One region of the Clostridium sp. LBM24168 genome, then DNA from elsewhere that is predicted to be linked to it. Evidence: riboswitches for the same ligand, from Rfam matches in the RefSeq annotation. Region 1 holds a riboswitch; each other region holds the start of a gene.
What was found. A riboswitch is a leader RNA that binds a small molecule or an ion and turns the genes downstream of it on or off. The one in region 1 is predicted to bind thiamine pyrophosphate.
Positions count from the first base shown of each region.

Region 2: linked by a shared signal. The riboswitch ahead of thiT (energy-coupled thiamine transporter ThiT) and the one ahead of thiC (phosphomethylpyrimidine synthase ThiC) in region 1 are both predicted to bind thiamine pyrophosphate.
Region 3: linked by a shared signal. The riboswitch ahead of thiD (bifunctional hydroxymethylpyrimidine kinase/phosphomethylpyrimidine kinase) and the one ahead of thiC (phosphomethylpyrimidine synthase ThiC) in region 1 are both predicted to bind thiamine pyrophosphate.

Region 1 covers NZ_CP196861.1:1,823,574-1,828,976, forward strand. Annotated here, with positions in the region: gene ACSVC9_RS09025 (flagellin) at 1-96, opposite strand, end outside; gene ACSVC9_RS09030 (hypothetical protein) at 187-525, opposite strand; gene ACSVC9_RS09035 (single-stranded DNA-binding protein) at 736-1,071, opposite strand; gene thiC (phosphomethylpyrimidine synthase ThiC) at 1,134-2,447, opposite strand; TPP riboswitch at 2,532-2,635, opposite strand; gene ACSVC9_RS09045 (alpha/beta fold hydrolase) at 2,741-3,550, opposite strand; gene ACSVC9_RS09050 (VOC family protein) at 4,049-4,435, shown strand; gene ACSVC9_RS09055 (hypothetical protein) at 4,530-4,799, opposite strand; gene ACSVC9_RS09060 (hypothetical protein) at 5,224-5,403, shown strand, end outside.
Region 2 covers NZ_CP196861.1:3,051,330-3,056,732, reverse strand. Annotated here, with positions in the region: gene nrdG (anaerobic ribonucleoside-triphosphate reductase activating protein) at 1-254, opposite strand, end outside; gene nrdD (anaerobic ribonucleoside-triphosphate reductase) at 272-2,377, opposite strand; gene ACSVC9_RS15250 (hypothetical protein) at 2,656-2,847, shown strand; TPP riboswitch at 2,875-2,972, shown strand; gene thiT (energy-coupled thiamine transporter ThiT) at 3,055-3,699, shown strand; gene ACSVC9_RS15240 (ferredoxin) at 3,752-3,943, opposite strand; gene ACSVC9_RS15235 (Mrp/NBP35 family ATP-binding protein) at 4,030-4,881, opposite strand; gene ACSVC9_RS15230 (PsbP-related protein) at 4,999-5,403, opposite strand, start outside.
Region 3 covers NZ_CP196861.1:367,719-373,121, forward strand. Annotated here, with positions in the region: gene pepT (peptidase T) at 1-1,113, shown strand, start outside; gene thiE (thiamine phosphate synthase) at 1,354-1,971, opposite strand; gene thiM (hydroxyethylthiazole kinase) at 1,962-2,771, opposite strand; gene thiD (bifunctional hydroxymethylpyrimidine kinase/phosphomethylpyrimidine kinase) at 2,812-3,615, opposite strand; TPP riboswitch at 3,708-3,808, opposite strand; gene ACSVC9_RS01780 (DUF441 domain-containing protein) at 3,859-4,323, opposite strand; gene ACSVC9_RS01785 (ATP-binding cassette domain-containing protein) at 4,518-5,403, shown strand, end outside.

The DNA.
Region 1 (5,403 bases):
ACTGCTTATTTTGAGCAGATTTGCACTTTGTCTGCCAAGTGCCTTGTTTTGAAGCCGATGCATGATAAGGGCAGGCATATTATAGCTTATCCTCATAAAAAACTCACCTCTCCTGTTTGTTAAAACCAGAATTCCGTATATCTGTATATAGTCATTATCGGAAATACCACAACACTACTTTAGTGTCTATTCTATAGTTTTTTCATAAGGCTCTATCTTTACATACAGATTATATCTATCCAGGGCCTGTTCTTCACTGATACGTCCATTTACAAGGTTTTGATACAATATATATAGATTTGCATTCATATCCGGGTCGGAGCTCTTTGTCTCTTTCATTTTTTTCAATATCTTATCCTCAAGAGACAGATTTTCATAATTAAGTTGTGACTCCAACATATTTAGCATGTCCGAAATCTGTTTTTTAATCATTTTATTATTCTCACTTATCTTAATTGTCTTCAATCCCGATACTATCCTGTCTATACACTGTCTACTTATCAATACTTTATCTTCATTATCCAAATTTGTCACCGTCCTTACAATTCAATTAATATGCCACCTATATGAAAACTCTGAAATAAATCCAAAGATTGTTTTTATAAATTAATATTACCAACAATCCTATATATATGTCAATTGCATATAATTGTCATATATATAGGGGAAATGTACATAAAGTTCATTTCCCCTGATATCAATAAATTATGAAATTTTAGCCAGTTTGTATAAGCCCTAGGCAAGAGTTTCCTTCTTATATTCAAGAAATTGAATTGTATCAGCTTCCACATTTGTATAATACCTTTTGGTATCTCCCTTTATACAGCTCCTTGTAGTTATTTTTCCGCTTACTCCAAGAAGTCTTCCCTTCTTCAGATACTGCTGAAGCTTTTCAGCTCCTCCGCTAAAATAGGATACTGAAATAAAATCAGCCTGTTTTTCTTCTCCTTTTTTGCCTATGAAGTTTTTATCTACTGCCAATATGAATTTTAAAATACTCCTTTTGCTGTTTTCTATTTTGAAAAGCTCAGCATCTTTAGTAAGCCTTCCTATAAGAGTAACATTATTCAAGTAGATTACCTCCCAACTATTTTTTTAATAATTATATCCATGTCGGGAGTTTTTAATCACAATTAATCATCTTTTCTAAGTATATTTACATCTTTTCCACTCATTACCCTGTTCATATTTCTAACCGCACACATTTTACCACACATTGTACATGTATCATCACATTCCGGAGTTGATTCCCTTCTATATCTTATAGCTTTTTCCGGATCTATTGAAAGCTCGAAAGTTCTTTTCCAGTCAAGTTTTTGCCTTGCCTCTGCCATTTTGTTGTCCCAGTCAATTGCTCCTTTTACACCTTTTGCTATATCTGCTGCATGTGCAGCTATTTTTGAAGCTATAATTCCCTCCTTCATGTCATCCAGTGTAGGAAGTCTAAGATGCTCTGCAGGAGTAACATAACACAGGAAATCCGCACCGGAGGCAGCTGCAATAGCCCCTCCTATGGCACTTGTTATATGATCGTAGCCAGGTGCAATATCTGTAACCAGAGGCCCTAAGACATAAAATGGAGCATTGTGGCACAATTTTTTTTCAAGAATCATATTTGCTTTTATCTCATTCAATGCCATATGTCCCGGTCCCTCTATCATAACCTGTACATTTCTCTCCCATGCAGCTTTGGTAAGTTCTCCAAGTGTTATGAGTTCCTTTATTTGAACAGCATCTGTCGCATCGGAGACACACCCGGGCCTGCAGGCATCTCCAAGGCTCAAGGTTACATCGTATTTTTCACATATGTCAAGTATCTTATCAAAATGCTCATAAAATGGATTTTCCTTGTTGTTAAGCACCATCCAGGCATACATAAGTGATCCGCCCCTTGAAACTATGTTCATGATTCTCCTGTTTCTCTTGAACACCTCAGCAGTTTCCCTGTTTATGCCTGCATGAATCGTCATAAAGTCAACTCCGTCCTTTGCTTGCTTTTCGATGACTTTTATGAATTCCTCCTCGGTTATGTCCTTTAACTCCTTGTCATAAAATCCAACTGCATCATATATTGGAACGGTTCCAATCATGGCACTGCTCATATCTATAAGTTTCTTTCTGAATTCCTCGGTTTTTCCAAAAGAGCTCAAATCCATTATGGCCTCGGCTTTCATTTCAATTGCCTTCTTAACCTTTTCAAGTTCAATGTCTACATCAGGACAATCCCTTGATATTCCCAGATTTACATTTATCTTTGTCTTAAGTCCACTTCCCACAGCCTCCGGATCAAGTGAAGCATGATTCTTATTGGCAGGAATTACAGCCTGTCCTTCTGCGATCAGTTCTTTCAATTTTTCTATATCTATATTTTCCTTTTCAGCTACTACCCTCATTTCTCTTGTAATTATACCTTTTTTAGCAGCATCCATCTGAGTAGAATAGTTCATAATACCTTCCTCCTTTTATATCTATAAATTTCTCATAAAAAAATCAGCCTTCCCCTAAAGAAAGCTGAAATATACTCCGTCTAACTCGCAATATACATACTTTCCCTACGGTAGAATTAACTACATCAGGTTCTAAGGTTTGAGATTCGAAAATCTCTCTCAGCACTTCGGCACACCCAGTAAAAATCTATTTGTCTATTTAATTTTATTTAACTACTTAGTTTTAGTTTAACACAACTTGATTCCCTTGACAATCGACAATTTTATATCCTGAAATTAATTCTTGAGCTCTATTATCCAATAAATTTCACTAATTCCTCGTTAAATCTATCTTTCTCATCGTAAAACAAGCCATGCCCGCTGTATTGAAACGGTATTAAGGTTGAATTCTCAATACATTCATTCTGTATTTCCCCCAGTTCAAAAGGCACAATCCTGTCGTGAATTCCATGAAGGATCAATGTTGGAACATTTATTGAAAGCAAATCATCAAACAGCTGCTCCCGCAGCCATGTATCTGCTACTGCAATAGTTGCCCAGCTTGCTGCCTGTAATCCCAAATCCAGGAACCAATCAGCAAAGGATCTGGTTATATGCTTAAAAAAGAATATATCACCAAAATCACTTAGCATTTTAGGTCTATCCTCATATGTTTGATCAATAATGTCAGTTACAATTTTTTTATCAAGCCCGTATGGAAAATTCGGACGCTTGATAAGACTTGGGGCTGCTGCCGCAAAAAACATAAGTTTTGATACACCATATCCCTTATACCTTGACATATATCTGGCAGCAATGGCTCCTCCTGTGGAATGGCCCGCCAGCATAAAATCCTTCAATTGTAGTGTCTCCACCACCTGCCTAACATCATTTGCTAGCGTATTATAATCATACCCTGTAAATGGTTTATCAGATTTGCCAAATCCTCTTTGATCTATGCCTATACATCTATATCCCTCTTTAGGAAGTATATTAAATTGATATTCAAATAAATTATGATTTCCAGGCCAGCCATGTAAAAACACTATGGTTTTTCTTCCATGAGGATTGAGATCCTCAACATAAACCTTCACCCAGGGCTCTACCTCAACATAATAACCCACCAAAATTCCTCCGATATCTAATATTCACCCATACATATTATTCCAATAGATATAATCTTGTGAATATATGTCGACTTTATTTTAGAGGTAATATTTCCGTACAGAATATACTGAGATTAAGAGATATTCGCAGATATTTATAAAAATACTAAGTTATATATTACTACTTATATCTTAAATAAAATTCTACATTTTGGATATACTAATTAATGATGTTTTTACATTCCCTTTCTTTGCCAACCTTCGGGTTGGCTTTTTTTTATATAAAAATAATAATTTGGCTAATACATAAAAAATATAACAAAAACAATTAAAAAATAGCCCCTAGTCAGTCTCTTATTGTGAGTTTTCAGTGTTTCTTTGGTCTGTTCATGCCTTTCCTCACTATGATATCTTGTAAATTATGTTATAATAAGCATTATGCAAAATTATACTCTAATGAACAATATTATATTAGAGTGAACTATAAGTTAAATTAAGAAAGGGAGGAAATATACAATGAAAGCACAAATTAATCTTATTACAATTTGGACAAATGATATAGATAAAATGAAAAACTTCTACAATCAAGTTCTTGAGTTTAGAATTGAGAATGACCTTGGTAATTATGTTGAATTTGAAAACGATGGAGTAAGATTTGCTATTTGTATGAGAGATGTTATGTATGTGTATAGTAGCGAATATAGGAAAGAGTCCTCTGGACAAGGCTTTGAACTTGCTTTTCCATGTGAAAATCCTAATGATGTTGATGAATCATTTAAGAAGTTAATCTCCAAAGGAGCAATTTCTGTTCATGAACCACAAAATATGCCTTGGAATCAAAGAACAGCACTATTTGCTGACCCAGATGGAAATATACATGAAATTTTTGCAGAAATTATATAGTACGCAATCTTCTTATATTGAGTATTATAGGCAGGCAATCCCAACTATAATTTTTTAGGCTATATTTCAACATTATATTAAAACATAACCTATTTTAAACATTAACTGATCTAATTATCGTATCAACAATTACAAACAGCATAAATGCAGAAACAATCCACAGGAAAATTCCTAATGCTTTTTGCTTTTGATACCCAAAATAATTAACGCCACTTAAAAACATTGTTAAACATAGACTCCCTTGAGCCAAAAGGCGGAATACATAATTGCTGCTGTCTTTAATGGATAATAGTGCAAATAACACAGTAACAGCTGAAACAATTATAACTGCTATTTTAATCGGCAGTTTCTTTTTTATTTTCATAATGTATTTCTCCAAAAAAATTTTTAAAATTACGACAGTATAATATAATTGATAATGTGCCAATTATAGTTTTTTTACTCCATCTTTATTAAACACTTTCCTTAGATGAATTTCTGTGTATGGTATAGAAATTATAAGCAAAATAACAGATATTTTTACTGGTGTGCTGCTATTAGCTTCACCCAGTGCAATGAAAAATATGGTTATCAATAAAGATATTATTCCACTTAAATAATTTAAATATAACATTAATACCTCTACTATTTATAAAATTCATCTTTATACTTTAATTTTACCATATTTTCCTTTGAAGGCAAATATTATAGTAATTTATTATATTACATTCTGATTTAATTCCTAAATAATTTCCTATATCTTTAGTTTCTCTCAAAATGGGCGATAAAATATATAAGGAGGGAACGTTATGATTATACATTCTGTTGGTATGGGAGGCTTCTTACATATGAATTCTCATACTATTTCCAAAACAAAAGTGGAAGCATCAAAAACAGATAAAGGTACTTCTACTGAAAGCACTTCGGCTACTTCTAAAAAGGAAAATACAACTTCCTTGTCAGATAGTGTTGTAAAAAAAATTCAGGAA
Region 2 (5,403 bases), 1.2 Mb from region 1:
CCAAAAGCCTCTATTTGATAAAAAGGATCTCCACCTGAAAAAGTAACTCCTTTTATCATAGGATTCTCAGAAATATCTTGAACTAGGTCATTTATATTTTTTAATTCGCCACCTTTAAAATCATGAGTGGATTGGTTAAAACAACCTTTGCAATTATGTCCACATCCTTGAGCAAAAAATACTCTCCTAAGTCCAGGTCCATTTACCAGACTTTCGTAAGCAATTCCCGCCAATCTAACAAATTTATCTTTCATAATATTTTCTCCTACTTTTAAAAATAAATTCTTTTCCCTGTAGACTGTGATATTCTATCTTTTCTCTCCGCCACTTTTCCTTCTCCAAACCTCTCATCTAATGAAAGATAACCTGTAACTCTCGATATACCCTGAAAATTACTATTTCCACACTTAGGACAAATATTTTCATCATGTACATAAGTTCCACAGTCCTTGCAGTATCTTATGTGAAAATTTATACCTATATAGCTTATGTTGGTTCTAGTATAAGCATAATTTATTATATCATAAACTACATCCTCCGATGGATAGTCATCAAGTTCTATATAACTTATATGTCCTCCGTTGCATAATTTATGATAAGGTGCTTCAATATCAATTTTATTTTTTATGGATATAGGAAAATTTACAGGTACGTGATAAGAATTGGTATAATAATCTTTATCTGTAACCCCTTTAATTTCCCCAAATACTTTTTTATCTTTAGCTATGAATTTGCCACTCAGACCTTCTGCAGGAGTAGCATAACAACTCCAGTTGAGATGGGTCTCTCCTGTTAGTTTATCAGTATAATCCCTAATATAATTTACAATTTTCAGTCCAAGTTTTCTTGCTTTTTCACTTTCTCCATGATGCTTTCCCGTGAGTGCTTTAAGTGCCTCAGCAAGTCCAATAAATCCTATTGCCCATGTTCCCTGTTTTAATATTGGTTCTATAGAATCCTCTTCTCCTAAATCTTCAGCTCCTTTCATAAGTTTCTGTCCTGCAACAAAAGGCAGATCTTTCACTTTTAATTTCTTTAATGTATTATATCTATGAATTAAAGATTCTTTTGATAAATTCAACCTATCATTTAAAAGTTTGAAAAATTTATCTAAATTTCCCTTAGATATAATTGCTATTCTCGGAAGATTAATAGTTGTCGGAGCTATATTTCCCCTTCCTTTTGGACCAGCCTCACCATTTACATTAGAACATACATATGTTCTACATCCCATAGTTGATGGAATTATACCTTGGTCATAATAAAACTTATTGAAATTAGCATCCATATTCATAAAAGTAGGATTCATTCTCTTTGCTGCTACTCTACAGGCAATTCTAAACAGATAGTAATATGGATCTCCCTCTTTTTTGTTGACACCATCCTTTACTCTAAATATTATGTTTGGAAATATAGGCTGTTCACCTTGTCCAAGTCCTTTTTCATATTCAGTCAAAAATACTTCACATATAAGTGCTGAATCTTTAGTCCTAGGTATACCTAAATTAATAGAACTAAATGGAACCTGAGATCCTGCCCTGGAGTGCATGGTATTTAAGTTATAAATTATACCCTGCATAGCTTGCTCTATGCTTCTTCTAAGCTTTTTTTCGGATATTTCACCTATTTTATCTTCTCCCACTTCCAGCTCTCTTAAATCTTTTATTATTTCCTGTCTAGTGGGCTCAATAAAAATGGACATATCATTATCAAAATCCGGATGAGATTGTCCCCCAAACATATCATTTTGTGATGATTGAAGTAATATACATGAAAGTTCAGCCGCCGATTCTATCCTCTTAGGATATCTAATATATCCATAACCAGTATTAAATCCTTTCAAAAGTATCTCTTTAGTAGGTATATGCAGACAATTAACACTTAAATTATAAGAATCAAGATCATGATAATATATATCTCCATTTTCATGTGCTTTTGCTAAATATTTCGGCATTTTAGCCAAATTGTGCCATTTATTTGATTCGCTTGCTATTCTTAGAAGTTTAGAACTATAATTATTTCCAACATTTGCATTGTCTCTATCTGTTTCTATTCCTATTTTATCAATAGCTTTCATAAGTTCTGACTTTATTTCCCTTATATTGTTTCTATCCCTTCTATAATTGGAATATGCAAACCCTATTTCAGTATATCCTCTTCTCATAAGGACTTCTTCAACTATATTTTGTATATCCTCTACATTTATTTCTTGTAAATTTAAATTTTCTATGTGCCTTATAACCTTCTGAGTTAGATCAATGAATTCACTTTCTTTTAGATCATAACCTATTTCATCAGAAGATCCCTTTATGGCATTAGTTATTTTAATAGAATTAAATTCTACTTTTCTTCCATCTCTTTTTACAACATGTAGCATACAATGCTCCTCCTAAATACTATATATTGTGTAACAATGTAATTATACTATTCAATTACTGGAATATCAATTTATATAAAATGCCACATACATCAATTAACAAATCTAAGTTAAACCTGCCTTCAAATATCTTATTTTAATTACGAAATTATACTTTTTAGAATAATTAACTATATATTTCACAAAATAATTATATCCAAAGATTTTTAAACATGCTAAATTATTATACTACATTAATCAATTAATTAAAAATATCTTTTATTATGAGGAGAGAAACAATGAAAGGTAAAATAATAGAAGCAACCTCTACAGAAGCTGTTATAGCTTTAATAGATGGAACAACACTAAGTATTGCGATATCACAATTACCTTACAACTGCAAAATAGGCGATAAAATAGATATAGAACCATCTCAAATGAAAATGACAGGAAAAAGTTTTATAAATATATCAACACCTCCTATTTGTTGAATTATATGTATTTATATACTATAATTATATTAATGCTAGGGGTGCTTTTTAAAGCTGAGAAATATTTTATTAACCCTTTACCTGATCTGGATAATACCAGCGTAGGGAAGCTAATTTATATTTAATATATTCTTATTATATTTTATAAAAGTTGGATTTTACTTTTTAGGTACCTCAAAGCATATGTTTAAGGAGGTATCTTTTATTATGTTTCTATTAAAAAATCTTACAGAAATAAGTTCACATCCAAGTTCTCTATTTGCACTTATAGCTCTAATTGCCATTATTATATTTATTGCTAAAGTGAAAAAGATATGTTTTTCAACCCAACTTATAACCCAGATAGGTATTGCTTTGGCTCTCGCTACTATACTTAAAATATTTAGAATATATCATTTCCCCCAGGGAGGAAGTATAACCCTTGGTAGCATGGTGCCTATATTGCTTATGGCATTTCTATATGGACCTGAAGTAGGCTTTTTAACGGGGTTCCTATATGGAATTATAACTTTAATTCTTGATCCTTACATACTTCAGCCCGTACAAGTTTTATTTGATTATCCACTTCCTTTTATGGCACTTGGCATAGCCGGTTATTTTAGTAATCACAAACTGCTAGGTACAGCAGCCGCGATATTTATGCGGTTCATATGTCATTTTATATCCGGAGTTTTATTTTTTGGAAGCTTTGCTCCAAAAGGAATGTCTCCTGTAATATATTCAATATCATTAAACGGAAGCTTTATGCTAATAGAAGGAATTATATGTATAGTCATAATAGCTGCACTTCCCTTTAGACAGCTGGAATCTATTTTAAAGAAGAAAACTTTTCATAATTCTATTAATAAATAGAATTTTAAAAGCTGTGCAAATTTTGCACAGCTTTTAAAACTACTCTATAAAATTATTCTTCTATGGATATTGCACTTACAGGACATCCATCTCTTGCATCCTCTGCTGAATCCTCTGAAGTACCGGGCACTTCACTTACCAAAGTTCCAGCTTTTCCATCGTCTTCCATTGTGAAGACCTCTGGGCATGCACTAGGGCACATACCACAACCTATACAGAGATCTTTATCCACTACTGCCTTCATAACATTCACCGCTTTCTTAATAAAATTAACAATATAATTGTTTGTTAATTTTATTAAGAATATACATATATTCACAAAATTTAATTCTATATTTTCAATCTGGTCATAAAATTATCAACTAAATTATTATAATCTGGAGATTTAGATATGTACTGTTCAACTTTTCCTTCTTCCATTTTACTTACAAGTTCTAAATCCATGGGTATTTCATCAAGAAGTGGTAATCCCAAATATGCAGCCTGTTCACTAGCAGATTTTTCACTAAATAGTCTTATTTTTTCATTACAGTTTCTGCATTTTACATATGACATATTTTCCACCGCTCCAATTATATTTATATTCATCTTTTCAGCCATTATAACAACCTTTTTAACTATCATTGACACCATATCCTGTGGAGTTGATACAATTACAATTCCATCCAAAGGTATATCCTGCATTATAGTAAGTGCTACATCTCCTGTTCCCGGCGGCATATCTATAAGAAGATAATCTAGATCGCCCCATTCTGTGTCAGAATACATCTGCGTTAATACACCTGTAATTACAGGTCCCCTCCATATAACCGGCTGTTCTTCTTTTTCAGTTAAGAGATTTAATGATATGACCTCAATTCCCAAATGTGTATTCACAGTAGAAAACTTTACATCCTGGCTATTATTTGTAGTAATTATCTTTGCCCTTTCCTCATTTATTCCAAAAAATCGCGGCATGGATGGTCCTGTTATATCCCCATCCAGAACGCCTACCTTATATCCCTTGTATCTCAACTTTATCGCAAGTGATCCTGTAACAGTTGATTTTCCGACTCCTCCTTTTCCACTCATAATTCCTATTATATGCTTGATATGACCAAACTTTGGGACCATCTTCGAACATTTATTTTTATTATCTACATTGCAATTTGAATTGCCTGGACAATCATCACAATTACTCATTTTCCTACTACTTCCCTTCATGAATATATTATACCTTAAAAATCCTAATAAACATTATAGCATATTCTAAAATAAAAAAAGTTCCCTTTCAATAAATAAACTTGAAAGGAAGGCAGTTTAATTGTATTTTAAAGTCTTCACCACAGTTTTAAAAATATCAGACATATTTTCCTTAAAATCTTCTTCTTTCACAAAGAAAGAAAACCTATAAAACTCATCACCGTTTTTTATAAAATATTCTTCTCCTATATAACTGCCCCCAACTGATTTTGTAATATCATATTTAAGTAGATACCCTTTTCTTTTATCTAAATCTATATTTTTTAAGGAGTAATATTTATATAGATTTTGTTTATCAGATATTATTTTACTGTTTTTTAAAAATGTCTTTAAATCTCCATTTAACTTCCATACTTGGAAAAATCCTCTTATTTTATCATCCTTACTTTCAAAGTCAGTATGGCATAATATCTCATCTCCAAACATATTCTGTTTTCTAACCTGCCATTCAGATGGGAGCTT
Region 3 (5,403 bases), 1.5 Mb from region 1:
TCAGAAGAGTTAAGAGGCATGGGAGTCGAGAATGTATCTTTAGATGGAAATGGGTATGTAATGGGTACACTGAGAGGTAATGTAGATGGGAAGGCACCGACTGTAGGATTTATTTCCCATATGGATACAAGTCCTGAAATCTCAGGAAATAATGTAAAACCAAAAATAATTGAGGATTACGATGGAAAGGATATAATCCTAGATGATAATGGTAATATAGTATTGAAAATTGAAGATTTTCCGGAGATCGTAAAATATAAAGGCAAGACCTTAATAACTACAGATGGCAATACATTACTTGGAGCAGATGATAAAGCTGGTGTGGCAGAAATAATGACGGCAGTGGAATATATTATAAATCATCCTGAAATGAAACATGGAGATATTAAAATAGCTTTCACACCGGATGAGGAAGTTGGAAAGGGTCCAGATCATTTTGATGTTGAAAAATTTAATGCCAAATTTGCATATACAATAGATGGAGGTGAACTTGGAGAACTGGAATTTGAAAATTTTAATGCAGCGTCTGCCAAAGTTAAGATTAAAGGTAGGAATGTGCATCCAGGATCTGCAAAGAACAAAATGATAAATTCAATACTTATTGCCAGCGAATTTATGGAGATGTTTCCCAAGGAGGAGACCCCTGCAACTACAGAAGGATATGATGGATTTTACCATATTGTTTCTATAAATGGTGAAGTGGAGGAAACGGATTTATCTTATATAATAAGGGACTTTGACAGAAATAATTTTGAAAGAAGAAAAAAATTTATTGAGAAGTGTGCATCTGTGATTTCCAATAAATATGGTAGAAATATTATAGAAATTGACATAAAAGATCAGTATAGCAATATGAAAGAAAAAATAGAGCCTGTTAAGTATATAGTGGATATTGCAGCTCAGGCTATGCGTGAAGCAAATATAGAACCCAAAATATCTCCTATAAGAGGTGGAACTGATGGAGCGAGGCTTTCTTTTGTAGGGCTTCCAACTCCTAATATATTTACAGGAGGGCATAATTTTCATGGAAGATATGAATATATTCCTGTATTTGCCATGGAAAAGGCTGTTGAAGTTATAGTAAATATAATAAAACTGGTGCCAAGATTATAATTTACTTCAATTCATGTAATAATTTTGCCTGAGATACATATAATATTAAAGTTAGACTTAATATTATATATTTATTACAAAAAGGGGTGAACATGAATTGAAAAATAATTTTATAATAACAATGGATGTAATAGAGGAATGTCTTAGAGAGTGCTTTGAGGGCAATGAGAATAACAAGGAAGAAAAATCAAACTCTGCTAATAAAAAATAACAGAGCTTGTTAAAATTGTCTGAGTATATTTAGTGTATAGCTGTTAACTGCTTTGCTGCAGAAGTTATGTCCTTACTTCCAAGTATTGCAGATACAACGGCTATACCATCTATACCTGTTGAAAATACTTCTTTGAAGTTGTTCTGTCCTATACCTCCAATGGCAACTGCAGGTATGTTTATACTGTTATAAATTTTATTGAGACCTTCTATTCCTATAGGGATATCTATGTCTTTTTTGGTTCCGGTATTAAATATAGTACCTATGCCAAGGTAATCAGCACCGCCATTTTCAGCTTCAACAGCTTCTTCTATGTTTCCGACAGATATACCTATTATCTTATTGATACCTAGTATTTTTCTGGCTATGTCAAGGGGAATATCGGTTTGACCTAAATGTACTCCATCTGCATCAATAGCTTGAGCTATATCTAGTCTGTCATCTATTATGATTGGAATTTTATAATACTGTGTAATTTCCTTGACTTCAAGTGCTATTCTATAAAATTCTCTTGAAGATGCATTTTTTTCTCTTACTTGAACTAAGGTAACTCCACCTAGTATTGCCTCTTCAACGGCCTTTTTCAAGGGCTTTGATCCAATGAATCTCCTATCCGTTACCAGATATAAATTATAATTTATTCCCATAATATTTTTTCACCTTTCCTTAGTTTATCACAGTCCAATTCATATATTGAATCTATTAATTTTACCCTGAAGCTTCCAGGAGCTTTTGCGTATTTAAAGGCTTCCTCAGCAGCTATATTCATTGATAGTATAGCTGCAGTTGCAGCAATAAAATTATCTTTACAAGCTCCAGCAGCTGCACCGCAGAGTGCACCTAGCATACATCCTGCACCAGTTATTTTGGTGAGCATATTTGTACCATTTTGTATTATGGCACTTTCTTTGCCGTTTGTTATGAAATCTTCTTTACCTGTTGCGGCTACAGTGCAATTATACTTTCTGGCAAGTCTTATGCAACTTTCCATTGCTCCTTCGGAACCATCTAAAGAATCCACGCCTTTTACATTTGAGGATTTTCCTGCAAGAAAATTTATTTCTCCTATATTTCCTTTTATAATATCTATTTTGCCAACCTCAAAAATTCTGTTTATGACCTGAATTCTTTTAGGAATAGCAGCGCAAGCTACTGGATCGAGCACTACTGGAATATCATTTATTTTTGCAGATTCTACTGCAAGTATTACTGAAGTTTCTTGTTCTTTATTCAAAGTGCCTAGATTTATATAAAGTGCCTGTGATATTTTTACAAAGTCAAATACTTCATCATAGGCTTCACACATGGCAGGTGAAGCACCATAAGAGAGAAGTATATTTGCGCAGTCGTTAATTGTAACATGATTTGTAATACATTGAACCAGTGGAACTTTTTGCCTTACTTGAAGCAATACATTTAAAACTCTTTCCAAATTTGAATTATTCATTATAATTTCCTCCCAGCTTATGAATTGAGAATTCCAGGTATTATTTATAGGAAATTCCTGCTTTTTTGTACAGTTCTACAAAATGTCCTAGAGGACCTACACCATGGCCTATGGGAAAGGAATTTTCTATAGCTTTTGTTATATACTTTTTGGAGTTCAAAACTGCCTGCTCTAAATCAAATCCCCTGGCTATATATGAGGTTATGGCAGAAGACAAAGTACAACCAGTTCCATGAGTATTATTGGTGTCTATTCTGTTGCATTTTATGCATGATATTTTGTTATTGTACAACAAGATATCATTTGCATCCTCTTGTCTGTGCCCTCCTTTTACAAGTACATGTCTACAACCAAGTTGTTTTATTTTGAAGGCTGCTTTTATCATATCATCTTCATTTGATATCTTTATTCCTGATAGTACTTCCGCCTCTGGTATATTTGGAGTTACCAGATCTGCTATGCTTATTAGATATTTTAATTGATTCTGTGCTTCTTTTTTTAATAGAAAGTAGCCACTCTTTGATATCATTACGGGATCAAGTACTATGTTTTTAACTTTATATTCTTTTAATAGTCTATATATTACTGATATGGTTTTGCTGTTTGATACCATGCCTATTTTTACAGCATTAACTTCTATATCATCAAATATTGATCTAATCTGAGCTTCAACGATTTCAGGAGATGCTTCCATTACACTTTGTACTCCAACTGTATTTTGAGCTGTTATAGCTGTAATAGCGCTCATTCCAAATACACCGATTGCACTCATTGTTTTTAAATCAGCCTGTATTCCGGCACCACCCGAACTATCAGAACCGGCAATAGTCAGCACTTTTTTCATTGCGGTCACCTCTTGCTTTCCATAGTAAATTTAAAATGAAAGGTGTACTGCTGAAGAAGCAATACACCTTTTGAAATCCTAAAATTATGTAAATTATTATACAAAATGTTTCCTACGCCAGCCTTAACTGGATCAGGTTCAAAGAGTTAGATGTAAATCTTCTCAGCTTTTAAAAGCACCCCTACAATATATTACGTTATCACTATTAATTCTACTACAAATAGATAAATTTGCAACTTATATTTAAGAACCTATTTTATGAAAAAGTTTTAGCCCCAGAGCTATCATTCCAGAAGTTATCATGGGACCTACAGGAACGCCACCCAAAAATGCTGCAGCAAGGACTGCACCAAGTATAAGAGCTGGCATAATTTCACTATGTCCCTGTATGGTCAAGTACTGCATTCCCAATCCACTTAGGTATGTAGTAAAAAGTGAAATTAAGAGGGCAAATATTCCAAACCAGGATGTGAACACATTTTTTATGGCCATATATTTTACACTACCATTTGCTATAGGTATTAAAATGGATATTAGTAATATTATCAATCCCCATGATAAACCATTTTCTTGTAGAGACGGAAATACATATTTATCTATATTAAGAAGTTTTAAAATTAGGAGTATACAACTTGCGATAGCCACAGAATTGGCTTTTCCAAGAACTGAAACTGCCAGTATTATAACAAGAATTATTGTTGATTCCACTATTATCATCTCCAAATTTGAAAATTAATTTCATACTATATATTTTTATGTATACTGCATTAATATTATGTTTAAATTACGTTTTTATTAATAAAAACCACAAATTATTTATAAATACTACTTAATATACTTTAAATTATTGCAATTTAATATTATAATTATTTATAAGCTACTAAATTCAAGGTGGAGATTTGATGGAAGATATAGTTGATGTGAAGATAGAAGATATCTTAGAAAAATATCCTAGTACGAAAAATTTTTTTATATCTATAGGAATTAATAATGTCGATACTTCAATGACAGCCAGAAAAGTTATATCTGGTTTAGATGAAATGTACCTTGAAAGTATGGGTTACAACAGCAATCAAATTTTGAGTTATTTTGAAGATTTTATTGAAAAGATGAGGAAAATAAAAGATATGAACAGCTGTAATATTAGATCGGTAACTGTAATAGGAGGACATGACAAGTCAGGAAAAGATGAAGGATCAGAATTGACATTTAGATGTGGGGAAGTAGTTTGTATAGTTGGACGGACTGGTTCAGGAAAGAGCAGGCTTCTTGAGGATATAGAATGTCTTGCACAAAATGATACTCCAACAGGAAGGCAGATACTTATAAACGGCAAAGTACCTGAAGAGAAAGACAGATTTTCTTTGGACAATAAGATGGTTGCGCAGCTTTCACAAAATATGAATTTCATAATGGATGTTACCGTAGAAGAATTTATTGAAATGCATGCAGAAAGCCGAATGATATGCAATCCCTGTGAAATTGTGAAGTCGATAGTAAAATGTGCAAATGATCTTGCAGGAGAAAAATTTTCAAAAGATGCTCCAATAACCCAGCTAAGTGGTGGACAGTCCAGGGCTCTTATGATTGCCGACACGGCATTGCTCAGCAGATCGCCTATAATATTGATTGATGAGATAGAAAATGCAGGAATAGACCGTAGAAAGGCTATTGAAACACTTCTCAAAAAGGATAAAATTATTTTTATGTCAACTCACGATCCGATTTTGGCACTTATGGGTAATACGAGAATTGTGATAAAAAATGGAGGAATATACAAGGTTATAA